Tunturibacter gelidoferens: one gene and its partner. The protein of the gene in region 2 interacts with the protein of the main gene of each other region in a pairwise test. Links are inferred from orthologs where the notes say so. Each region holds a gene or a part of one and is shown on either strand. Other genes may lie near its edges.

Region 1 (5,106 bases), 3.4 Mb from region 2 along the record:
TATCCTAGAAGACTTAAAAAAATCCTACCGCCGCAACCAGAAAAACTGGAAGCGCCTTCTGGCCCAGGTCCGCAACTAGCAAACGTGCAGCAAGCGCGGATCAAAGGCGCCGAAGGCGCGTCAGCCTCGATGGCAGATCGCGCCGTGCGCGCAGCACGCCGTTGCATCTGCATCTTTCCGCCGCGAACGGAAAGATGCTCGAAGCGGGTCTCTGCAAAAAACAAACTCGTTACTCTTTTGTCGGTACTGGAGCGGCCGCCTTTGCACTTGGAGCCGCAGTGGCAACCGAAGCGGCTTTGGGTACGGTCACACCCAGATAGCCATCGACCGTCGCTACCGAGATCCCGAGGTTGGAAGCAATTTGAGAGAGCGCCTGTCCCTGCTGCTTCAGCTGGTGAACCTGTGCAGCCTGCGATAGTTTCACCGTGTCGCCGGTTGCCGAAACGGGTTTATGAACGACCTCAGTCGGAGTCGATTCAGCGGGGGAGGGAGGAGCAACGGTCGATTGAGATGACAACGAGCCGGAGATAGAAACAGCCATGGGAGATCCTTTCTTACACAAACGTAAGATCGGCAGGCCTACTGAAGAACATCTCCGTGTCGCAGAACGGCACAAAATCCCGGGATTCGGCGGCATCTGACACCCTTGCACACGCGCCGGTACCATCGCTACGAAGCGGCCTACTGCGAACTACTGCGTAGCTCCCACCCCACCAACCGCACTCGTGTTCAAGCTACTAAGCGGCGACCCACTCAGCGGAGTCAAAACCATCGGCGTAGTCAAGCTAAACACCAGCAGCTCATCCTTCGGCAGCGTAGCCTGACGATCCTGCTTCAACCACATCACCGTGCTGACCCCTGCGCCAATACCCGCACCCACCACAGCGCCCACGCCGCCGCCGATCATCGCTCCCGTCACCGCACCCGCGCCAGTCACGCCGCCCACGATCGCCAATGTCTCCTTGGGATGGTCCTTCCGCTTCAACGTGCCTTCGTTGTTCACATTGAACTCGCCCTTCCCCGTATCGATCAACTGAGCATGAACAATATAGTGCGTTCCATCCGGCAGCGTAACGTCATTGGTCTCCAGGTGCATCAGAGCTGCACCTGAAATCCGCCGTCCGCCGCGAACCTCCGTCACTCGCCCCTCAAGAATCGAACCAACGGGAATGATCACTCGCCCATTCCTCTCGATTGCCTCCGTGACTGTCGCAGAAAATCTCGTCCCCGCGACCGTCTTGTCTGTAGCCAGCGTCTCGCCAATCCGTACTTTCAGCAAAGTCCCTTCGCGCAACGTGCCTTCACGCTCCGGCACACTCGTCACAATCATCGCATCAGGATCGTCCGCCGCAGTCTCATTCACCACAGCACTCGAACCGCCAACCGTTGCGCCCTTGTAAGGAACATACGGCCCATACTCCACCGCCGGCGACGAAGGAGCAACCTCCGGCACATCTGCACTCGGCTTCGCAATCGGCGTCTGCGGAGTCGTCTCCTCTGTGCTCGTGATCACAGCGGAGTCAGGATGAGAGACTCCCGTCATCGCACTCTGAGAAAACGCGGGAGCAGCAGCAAGAACGAGAGCGGCGGTAGTGATGTGCATCTTCATAGCGATACCTCGGTGAAAATTTCGGTGAAACCTCTTGGCCCACTCAGAGCACTGAATTCTTCCAGTACTCTTATCACTCCAAAGAATAAAACTCTCCTCGCCCCAATGGAACAAATTCCTTACCCCGGAACCGACCCTGCTAATAAGCCCTTCAACGCCTTTTTTCACAGACACAAAATCGCGTCATCCCGACCGAAGGCGACGCACTTGTCGCCGCAGTGGAGGGACCCCCGCATTTCGCCTCTGCTGTTGCCTTTGCGGTTGCTTCTACTTGCAATCACACATTGTCCGCCAATTCATCCCCGTTCCAACAACCCTCCCATCCCTTTGCTAGAATCCGACAGGTGAGCCCATCGGACGCAAAGCTGGTCGAATCCATCACCCTTGCCGGCGGCAACACCCTCCCGGTCGACCGCCGCCCAAAGCTCAACGAACGCTTGAACCATCGCATCGTAGCCCAACATTCCGCAGCACCAAGCCAATCAAATTTCAGGAGCAACATGACCGAGATCGTCTCTATCCACGCACGCGAAATTCTGGACTCCCGCGGTAATCCCACCGTCGAGGCCGACGTCCTCCTCGATAGCGGAGCCAAAGGCCGCGCCGCCGTTCCCAGCGGAGCCTCCACCGGCGAGCACGAAGCCGTAGAACTTCGCGACGGAGACAAAGAGCACTATCTCGGCAAAGGCGTTCTTCAGGCCGTAGAAAACGTCGAGACCATCCTCGGGCCCGAGCTCACCGGCATGGACGCCAGCAACCAACGCCTCATCGACGCGACCATGATCAACATCGACGGCACCGAGAACAAATCCAAACTCGGAGCCAACGCCATCCTCGCAGTCTCCATGGCGGTCGCCCGCGCAAGCGCCGAAGCCCTCAAGCTCCCCCTCTACCGCTACCTCGGCGGCGTCAACGCCTGCCTCCTCCCCACGCCCATGATGAACATCCTCAACGGCGGCTCGCACGCCGACTCCAACGTCGACTTCCAGGAGTTCATGGTCATGCCCGTCGGCGCAGAAACTTTCTCCGACGCCCTCCGCTGGGGCACCGAAGTCTTCCATACCCTCAAAGGCGTTCTCAAGAAAAAGGGCTACAACACTGCAGTAGGCGACGAAGGCGGCTTCGCTCCGTCACTCAAATCCAACGACGAAGCCCTCGACCTCATCCTCGAAGCCATCCAACTCGCCGGCTACACCGCAGGCGAAGACATCTCCATCGCGCTCGACCCCGCCTCCAGCGAGTTCTACGACAAAGCATCCGGCAAATACATCTTCAAAAAATCCGACAAGCGCGAGCTCTCCTCCGAAGAGATGACCGCCTTCTGGGAAAACTGGGTCAACAAATATCCGATTATCTCCATCGAAGACGGCCTCGCCGAAGACGACTGGGCAGGCTGGGCTCACCTCACCAAAGTCCTCGGCGACAAAGTCCAACTCGTAGGCGACGACCTCTTCGTCACCAACACCCAGCGCCTCCAGCAGGGAATCGAGCAAAAAGTAGCCAACTCCATCCTCATCAAGGTCAACCAGATCGGCACCGTCTCCGAAACCCTCGAAGCCATCGAGCTGGCCCGTCGCTTCGGTTACACCAGCATCATCTCCCACCGCAGCGGCGAAACCGAAGACACCTTCATCGCCGACCTCGCCGTAGGCACCGGTGCCGGCCAGATCAAAACCGGCTCTGCCTCCCGCACCGACCGCATTGCCAAGTACAATCAGCTCCTCCGCATCGAAGAAGAGCTAGGCCAATCCGCCGAATTCCTCGGCATCGAATCCGTCAACTTCGGCGAATAGGTACTCCGAGGGTTCCTCTAGTGCTTCAGGTATGAGGTTTGCCTCAGCACTTAAGGATGTTCTTTTCTCATCACCCCAAAACCACGTCATCCCGACCGAAGCCGCTCACAGTTTCATCGTGAGCGGCGCAGCGGAGGGACCCCCGCATTTTGCCCGCAGCGCCAACACCCTTCCCACACCTTTACCATCAAACCGCAACCGTCTCACTCTGCGCCAACTCAAACGTAATGTTCACTGACCTCCCACCAACCGGCCGCGTCCGATGACGAACCCCGCGAGGAATCGTCACTAACTGTCCCGGACCAAGCTCGACCGATCCGCTCTCAAATTCAATGGCAAGTCGTCCTTCAACCACCAGAAACGTCTCATCCGAGTTCGGATGGAAATGCCAGTAGTAAGGTTCAACCATCGTGGCAATCCGAACGACATGGTCATTGATCTTAGCAATCGGATGATTGTCGTATCCGACCTGCAACGAAGACTCCGCCGTCAGCGTGATGACCTCTGGAAGCTGCCCATTCATCGTCAACCCTCGCGTTTCAATTGATCCCGCAACTCTCAGCATGCAACTCTTTATAGAGATCATCTCAAAGCGATCCGCACAAGCGAGAGCTCCATCCTAGGCGAAGAACGCGAAGCCCATCATCTCTAGTTTGCAAACCGTTGAACACCCATTCATAATGGCCAGCGATAGAAAAGCCAGCCTAACCGGGATGGAGAACGAATGTCAGGGACCCGCACGCGCAACATCATCTTAGCGACCTCAGCAATCATCCTTTTAGCCCCTCATCTCCCAGCCCAGACCGACGCCTTCGTCCAACGCACCGGAACCAAACTCACTCTTTCCGGCGCACCCTTCCGCTACTCCGGCCCAAACATCGAGTGGCTAGGCCTCGAAGGCTACGGCCCCCACGATCCCATGGGTCCCCGCCTCCCCAGCCACTTCGAGATCGACGACGCCTTTGATACCGCCGCCGAGATGGGCGCCAAAGTCGTCCGAGCCCAAACCATGGGCGACACCGTCGGCTGCCCCCTCTGCATCGAGCCCACCGAAGGCAACATCAACGAAGCCGCCTTCGCATCCTCCGACTACGCCGTCGCCACCGCCCGCAAACACGGCATGAAGCTCATCATCCCCCTCGTCGGCGACTGCGCCACCTGCGCCGGCGGAGGCATCGGCCAATACCTCGCCTGGCACCGCAAGCCAAACCCACAAGACTTCTTCACCGACCCCGCCCTCATCGCCGCCTACGAAAAACACATCGACGCCGTCCTCAATCACCTCAACCCCATCACCGGCCTCCGCTACAAAGACGACCCCACCATCATGGCCTGGGAGAACTGCAACATGTGCGGCATCCTCACCATGCTCTCCCATCCCACACCCGAATCCCTCGCCCAAATCTCCACCTGGTCCGAGACCATCGGCGCCCACATCAAGCAGACCGACCCCCACCACCTCTACCTCGACACCACCGGCCTCTTCCGCTACTACGCCAAAATCATCGACAACCCCAGCACCGACCTCGTCACCTTCGAGTTCTACCCCCACTGGGACGCCCTCCTCGGCCCAGGCGCACCCGCTACCACCGCCGCCACCTTCAGCCACGACGCCGCCACCGTCACCAGCCACGGCAAGGCCTTCATCGTCAATGAATTCGGTTGGGACCGCACCGACTGGAAGACCCCCGCCGACCTCGAACA
Region 2 (4,996 bases):
TAGCCCACGAGGTTTTTCATGCGTAGACTGCTGTTCGCCGTTGCTCTGTTGACAGTTGCTTGTACACCCGCCTTTGCCCGCTCTTCGGAGGATCGCGCCAGTGTTGGAAACGATATTACGATTGCAGATGGAGAGACGGCGGGAGATATCGCCTGTGCGTTTTGCACGGTGCGCGTGCACGGTGAGGTGAAGGGGGATATCGCTACCTTTCTGGGATCGGTGATGGTGGATTCCGGGAGGAATATCTCGGGCGACGTGGCTTCGCTGGGTGGCGATCTCGAGATGGGCCAGGATGCGTCGGTTGGTGGCGATGTAGCGATTGCAGCGGGAGACCTGAAATTGGGTAATGGGGCTGCGATTCATGGGGAGCGGACGGTTCTGCCTGGACGCGTGTGGCTTCTGTTGCCGCTCGCTCCGTTCCTGATCCTTGCGGGACTGATCTGGTTGATCGTGTATATCGTTCGGCGCAACCGGTACCAGTTTCCCGTTTATCCGAGAGGGCGCGGATTCTAGTCGGGCTGTTGGGCCGGAGCTGGGGTACTGTAAGAAGATTAGGGAACCTGTCTCGTGGCGTCTGCGTACCACTTTCTGCACGCTGTCGTCTTTTGGGGGAATCTTGCTGAACTTTGCGCTCCGCAGCCTCGTCCTTACGCTTCTGTTTGCCTCGGCCGCGCTGGCACAGTCGCCGGGCAATCGAGCTTATGTCGGGGAGGACATTTATGTCGCATCCGGCCAGCAGGTGCACAATGCGATGTGTATCTTCTGCTCGGTGCAGGTGGAGGGCGACCTGACGGGACGCGTCATTGTGCTGTTCGGCAGCCTGAACGTGACCGGACATGTGGAGAAGGGCGCGACCGTGATCGGTGGTAACGCGGTGGTCGATTCGCAGGCGCGGATTGGCGGCGATACGACGGTATTGGGCGGCAACGCGGTGTATGAGAGTGACGAATCGTTCGGAGGAAGTGCGTATGTGCTGGGCGGACATCTCTCGCATGTGCCTCTGGCGCACGGACAAGTCAGCTCGCACCCACGAGTCTCGTTGAGCCCGTTGTTTTCGATTCTGATGGGGGTGCTGGTGTTGTTGCTGCTTTCGGCATTGTTTGTGCCGCAGGTGCGGCGGCGCATCGCCGTCAATCAGACCTCCTGAGCGGAGTGTTTTAAAACGGAAAAAAGGATGCAGCCCGGTGGCTGCATCCTTTTTTCGCTGTGATTGCTTGAAGCGGCTAGAACGGGTTCAGCTTGTTCAAGCCCTTCTTCTTCTTGTGCTTGCTGTCGGACTCGTCGCTCTTGTCGAACTCTGGCTTCTTGTTCTTTCCGTTGGCATTACCTGCCTGTGCGGCGGGCTGGGTTCCGGGCTTGATATCGTTGACTGCGTCGGGGGCGGCCGCGGCCTTTTCAGCCGCGGGAAGAGGGGTAGAGTTCGTCGGTCCAACTGCCTTCAGGCCGCCGTTGTCGGGGACGGTGGTTCCGGATGCGCCTGAGTTGAGAATCTCAACTCCGCCGATGCGGTTGCCAGAGGAAGCAGGCGGCGTTGGCGCAGCGCCCGAGATACTGGTCGTCGACGATGCTCCGCTCGCGGCACCGGCGTCGGCAGCAGGGACATCCGACAGGGCCAGCGGCGCGGCAGGTGCAGCCGGAGCCGTCGGAGCTGCACCATCTGCTGTGGGAGTGGCTGCATCAGCCGTCGTCGTCGCGGGCTTCGCAGCTGCAGGTCCGTTGGGACTCAGCGCGTCGTTGAAGTCGGTCTTGATCTGGTTCACGACGTGGGGCGCGATCGTGGGAGCTGGGTCGGCGAGGGTCGGCTCTCCATCACGAGCTGCCATGACGACGTCTGGCTGGTGAAGGACAAGGAGACGTGCTCGATCCTGCAGACGGTACTGCCTGCGGCTGTTTTCGAGCGCGACGCTGGCAGCAATCTGCTCGGGGGTGGGCTGCGGAATCTTGACGTTCATCGCATCGAGACGATCGCGCGCATCTTCGACGTGGGGTGAGGCGGAGTGCTCGAGAACCACTTTGCTGTAGGCGGCGATGGCCTCGTCGTCATAGATCTTTTCGAGCCTCGCCTTGCCTGCCTCGGGGAGCTTCATGGTGCGAACGAACCGCGCTTCAGCCTCATACGCATCGCCGAGGCCGACAAGAACGTCGTCCATGTGGCTGTACTGCGGATAGGTATCGACGACGGTCTGGAAGCGGGCGATCGTCGCGGGATAGTTGTTGTGGGTCTGGTAGAAGGCGGCGATGTTAGCTTCGCGGGTGGCCATGACCTCCTGCACCTCGCGCAGCCTCTGCTTGGCCTGAGGCACCAGAGTGGATTCGGGGAACTGCTGCAGCATCAGGCGGTACTCTTCCTCGGCGTGAGTGGCCTTGGCGTAGTCGCGGTCGGGCTTGTCCATCTGGCGAAAGTAGATGTCGCCGACGCGCATCTGGGCCTCGGCGGCCTCGGGCGCGTTGGGGAAGAAGGTGATGAAGTCTTTGTACTCCTGCTCGGCCTGGGTGAGGGCTGCGGTGCCGCCTTCCTTGTACCAGCTGTCGCCGATGGCGAGCTTGGCCTTCATCTGATATTGCGAGTCAGGATAAGTATTGAGCAGCGTTTGCAGGTCGAGACGGGCGACGTCGAAGTGTCCGCGCTTGGTCGCGTCGACGGCTTTATCGTAGAGGACCTTGTCGGGAAGCTTGGCGTCGGGTTTTTCGGCCGGCTTCATCGTCTTCTCTTTGCGGAGCTCTTTTTTGGTGTCTTTGGACTGTACGACTTTGTCCTTTTTGTTGTCTGGCGGTGTTGCGGAGAGGGTCACGCTCTCGTGTTGCTGACCGTTGGCGTCGGTGGTCGTCTGGGACGAGCCGTTTACCTGTGCCATGGCTCCGATCGAGCCGAACATCAGGCTGGCAATTGCGACTCCGGCCAGCGTGCCGGCCCTGAGAGTTGGAAAGAAAGAACGTTTGTTCATCCGCTATAGACCCCATCCGCCTCGCGCGACTGGGCGCTCAGGCTGTGTTCTATTCTAATCGTTCCTGTCTCAACCTTACTACTCGCGCGACTTCGGCCGCGCTTATGCCACTTGTACAGAGCCGGCTGCCCGGGCGATTTTGAGAAATTCGACGGCGTTCTGCTCGGTTTTGCCGGGGCTGAAGATGGCTGAGCCGGCGACGAGCATGTCGGCTCCTGCTTCGACGACCTGAGCGACGGTATCGTGAGCGACCCCGCCGTCAACTTCGATGCGAAAGTTGAGGCCCATCTCCTCGCGCAGTTCGGCGAGGTGGGCGATCTTGTCGAGCGCCAGGGGCAGGAACTTCTGGCCGCCGAAGCCTGGATTGACGCTCATGACCAGCACATGGTGCAGCATCGGAAGGACTTCTATCAGCGTATCGACCGGAGTTGCGGGGTTGAGGACGACGGCCGGGAGCATGCCGTGGAGGATGATCTGCTGGAGGGTGCGATGGAGGTGGCGGCAGACCTCCTGGTGAACGCTCATCATGTCTGCGCCTGCCTCGGCGAAGTCGTGGATGAAGTTGTCGGGATTATCGACCATCATGTGGCAGTCAAGGGGAAGACTGGTGATGGGGCGCAGCGCCTTGACGACGGGTGGGCCGAAGGTGATGTTGGGGACGAAGTGGCCGTCCATGATGTCGACGTGGAGGAGGGTGGCTCCGCCGAGCTCCACGAGGGCGACTTCGTCGGCGAGGTGGGCGAAGTCTGCGGCGAGGATGGATGCTGCCAGTTCGATCACGGGGTTCGCTCCTGAGGAGAGTTTAGCAGCGCTAGTCATGAATTTTCTTTGACTGAAGTGCAGGAGCGGAAGTAGCCCGTTATATGCTTGCCGAATTAGTGCCGGGGGAGGTTTTATGGCGAGGATGATTCGTTGGATTTGTTCCTTCCTTGTTGTTCTGACTGTTTTACCTGGCGCAGAGGTGCGCATCCTGGCGTGTACGCGGGCTGTTTACCTTGGGCCGGGCGGCGAAGTGATTACCTCTCGCTCGATGGATTGGAAGGTGGATGTAGGCACGAATCTGTGGATACTGCCTCGCGAGATGGAGCGGAACGGGGAGGTGGGAGCGCAGTCGTTGGAATGGAGATCGAAGTACGGAAGCGTGGTGGCTACTGGATATGACGTTTCAACGACGGATGGGATGAATGAGAAGGGGATGGTGGCGAATCTGCTCTGGCTGGTGGAGTCGGAGTATCCGAAGCCGGTCGCAGGGAAGCCCGGGCTGGCGATCTCACTATGGGCACAGTGGGTGCTGGACAAACTTCGCAACAGTGGCCGAGGCAGTGGACGCTCTGGAACACGAACCCTTTACATTGGTGACCGCGAATGTTCCGGGCGAAAAAAGGCTCGCTACATTGCATCTCTCGATGTCGGATGCGACCGGCGACAGCGCGATTGTGGAGTACATCGATGGCAAACAGACGATTCACCATGACCGCAAGTATCAGGTGATGACGAATTCCCCGGCGTTCGATCAGCAGCTGGCGCTGGATACGTATTGGAAGGGCATTGGCGGAACGGTTATGCTTCCAGGAACGAACCGCGCTGCGGACAGGTTTGCACGGGCTTCTTTCTACATCAACGCAATCCCACAGGGAGAGAGTCCGGATATTACGGTTGCCAGCGTCTTCAGCGTGATCCGGAATGTCTCGGTGCCTTACGGGCTTACGACGCCGGAGGAGCCGAACATCTCATCGACGCGATGGAGAACGGTGGCCGATCAGAAGAGAATGATTTTATTTCTTCGAGTCTGCGGTGACACCGAATACGTTCTGGATGAACTTCAAGGATATCGATTTCTCCGCTGAGACCGGGAAGGTGGAGAAGCTTGACCTGGGAAAGAACCAGAGTCATGTCTATGCCGGGAATGCTGTAAACGATTTTGTGGCGAGCAAGCCGTTCAAGTTTCTTGGGCTCCCGTAGGCCGTGCGTGAGTGGGTGATAGTCCCACGATTCACCGCTGTCGACCGGTCAGCTCGGGGGGCGCGAAGTCTCCGGGAGGCTGGATGCTA

What was found. The genes of interacting proteins can lie anywhere in the genome.
Region 1: the proteins of rpe (region 2) and eno interact in binary tests that used the Escherichia coli proteins (3 or more experiments, as listed by UniProt). The link is inferred for Tunturibacter gelidoferens from one-to-one orthologs.

The regions. Positions count from the first base shown.
Region 1 is NZ_CP132938.1:3,834,263-3,839,368, reverse strand. What follows is about bases 1,382-4,255. They hold eno (phosphopyruvate hydratase), read left to right. Parts: upstream 1,382-2,109; coding sequence 2,110-3,402; downstream 3,403-4,255. Other genes in these bases: RBB81_RS16790 (hypothetical protein), read left to right, coding at 4,127-4,255; RBB81_RS16795 (cupin domain-containing protein), read right to left, coding at 3,590-3,925; RBB81_RS16805 (hypothetical protein), read right to left, coding at 1,382-1,609. Outside these bases: RBB81_RS16815 (protein kinase domain-containing protein), read left to right, coding at 1-79; RBB81_RS16810 (helix-turn-helix transcriptional regulator), read right to left, coding at 230-541; more of RBB81_RS16805, read right to left, coding at 692-1,381; more of RBB81_RS16790, read left to right, coding at 4,256-5,106. UniProt on the Escherichia coli protein: Catalyzes the reversible conversion of 2-phosphoglycerate (2-PG) into phosphoenolpyruvate (PEP). It is essential for the degradation of carbohydrates via glycolysis.
Region 2 is NZ_CP132938.1:441,664-446,659, reverse strand. The notes cover bases 1,887-4,650. They hold rpe (ribulose-phosphate 3-epimerase), read right to left. Parts: upstream 3,726-4,650; coding sequence 3,048-3,725; downstream 1,887-3,047. Other genes in these bases: RBB81_RS02410 (linear amide C-N hydrolase), read left to right, coding at 4,301-4,650; RBB81_RS02415 (linear amide C-N hydrolase), read left to right, coding at 3,850-4,419; RBB81_RS02425 (outer membrane protein assembly factor BamD), read right to left, coding at 1,887-2,945. In the rest of the region: RBB81_RS02435 (hypothetical protein), read left to right, coding at 19-513; RBB81_RS02430 (hypothetical protein), read left to right, coding at 617-1,147; more of RBB81_RS02425, read right to left, coding at 1,224-1,886; more of RBB81_RS02410, read left to right, coding at 4,651-4,792. UniProt on the Escherichia coli protein: Catalyzes the reversible epimerization of D-ribulose 5-phosphate to D-xylulose 5-phosphate.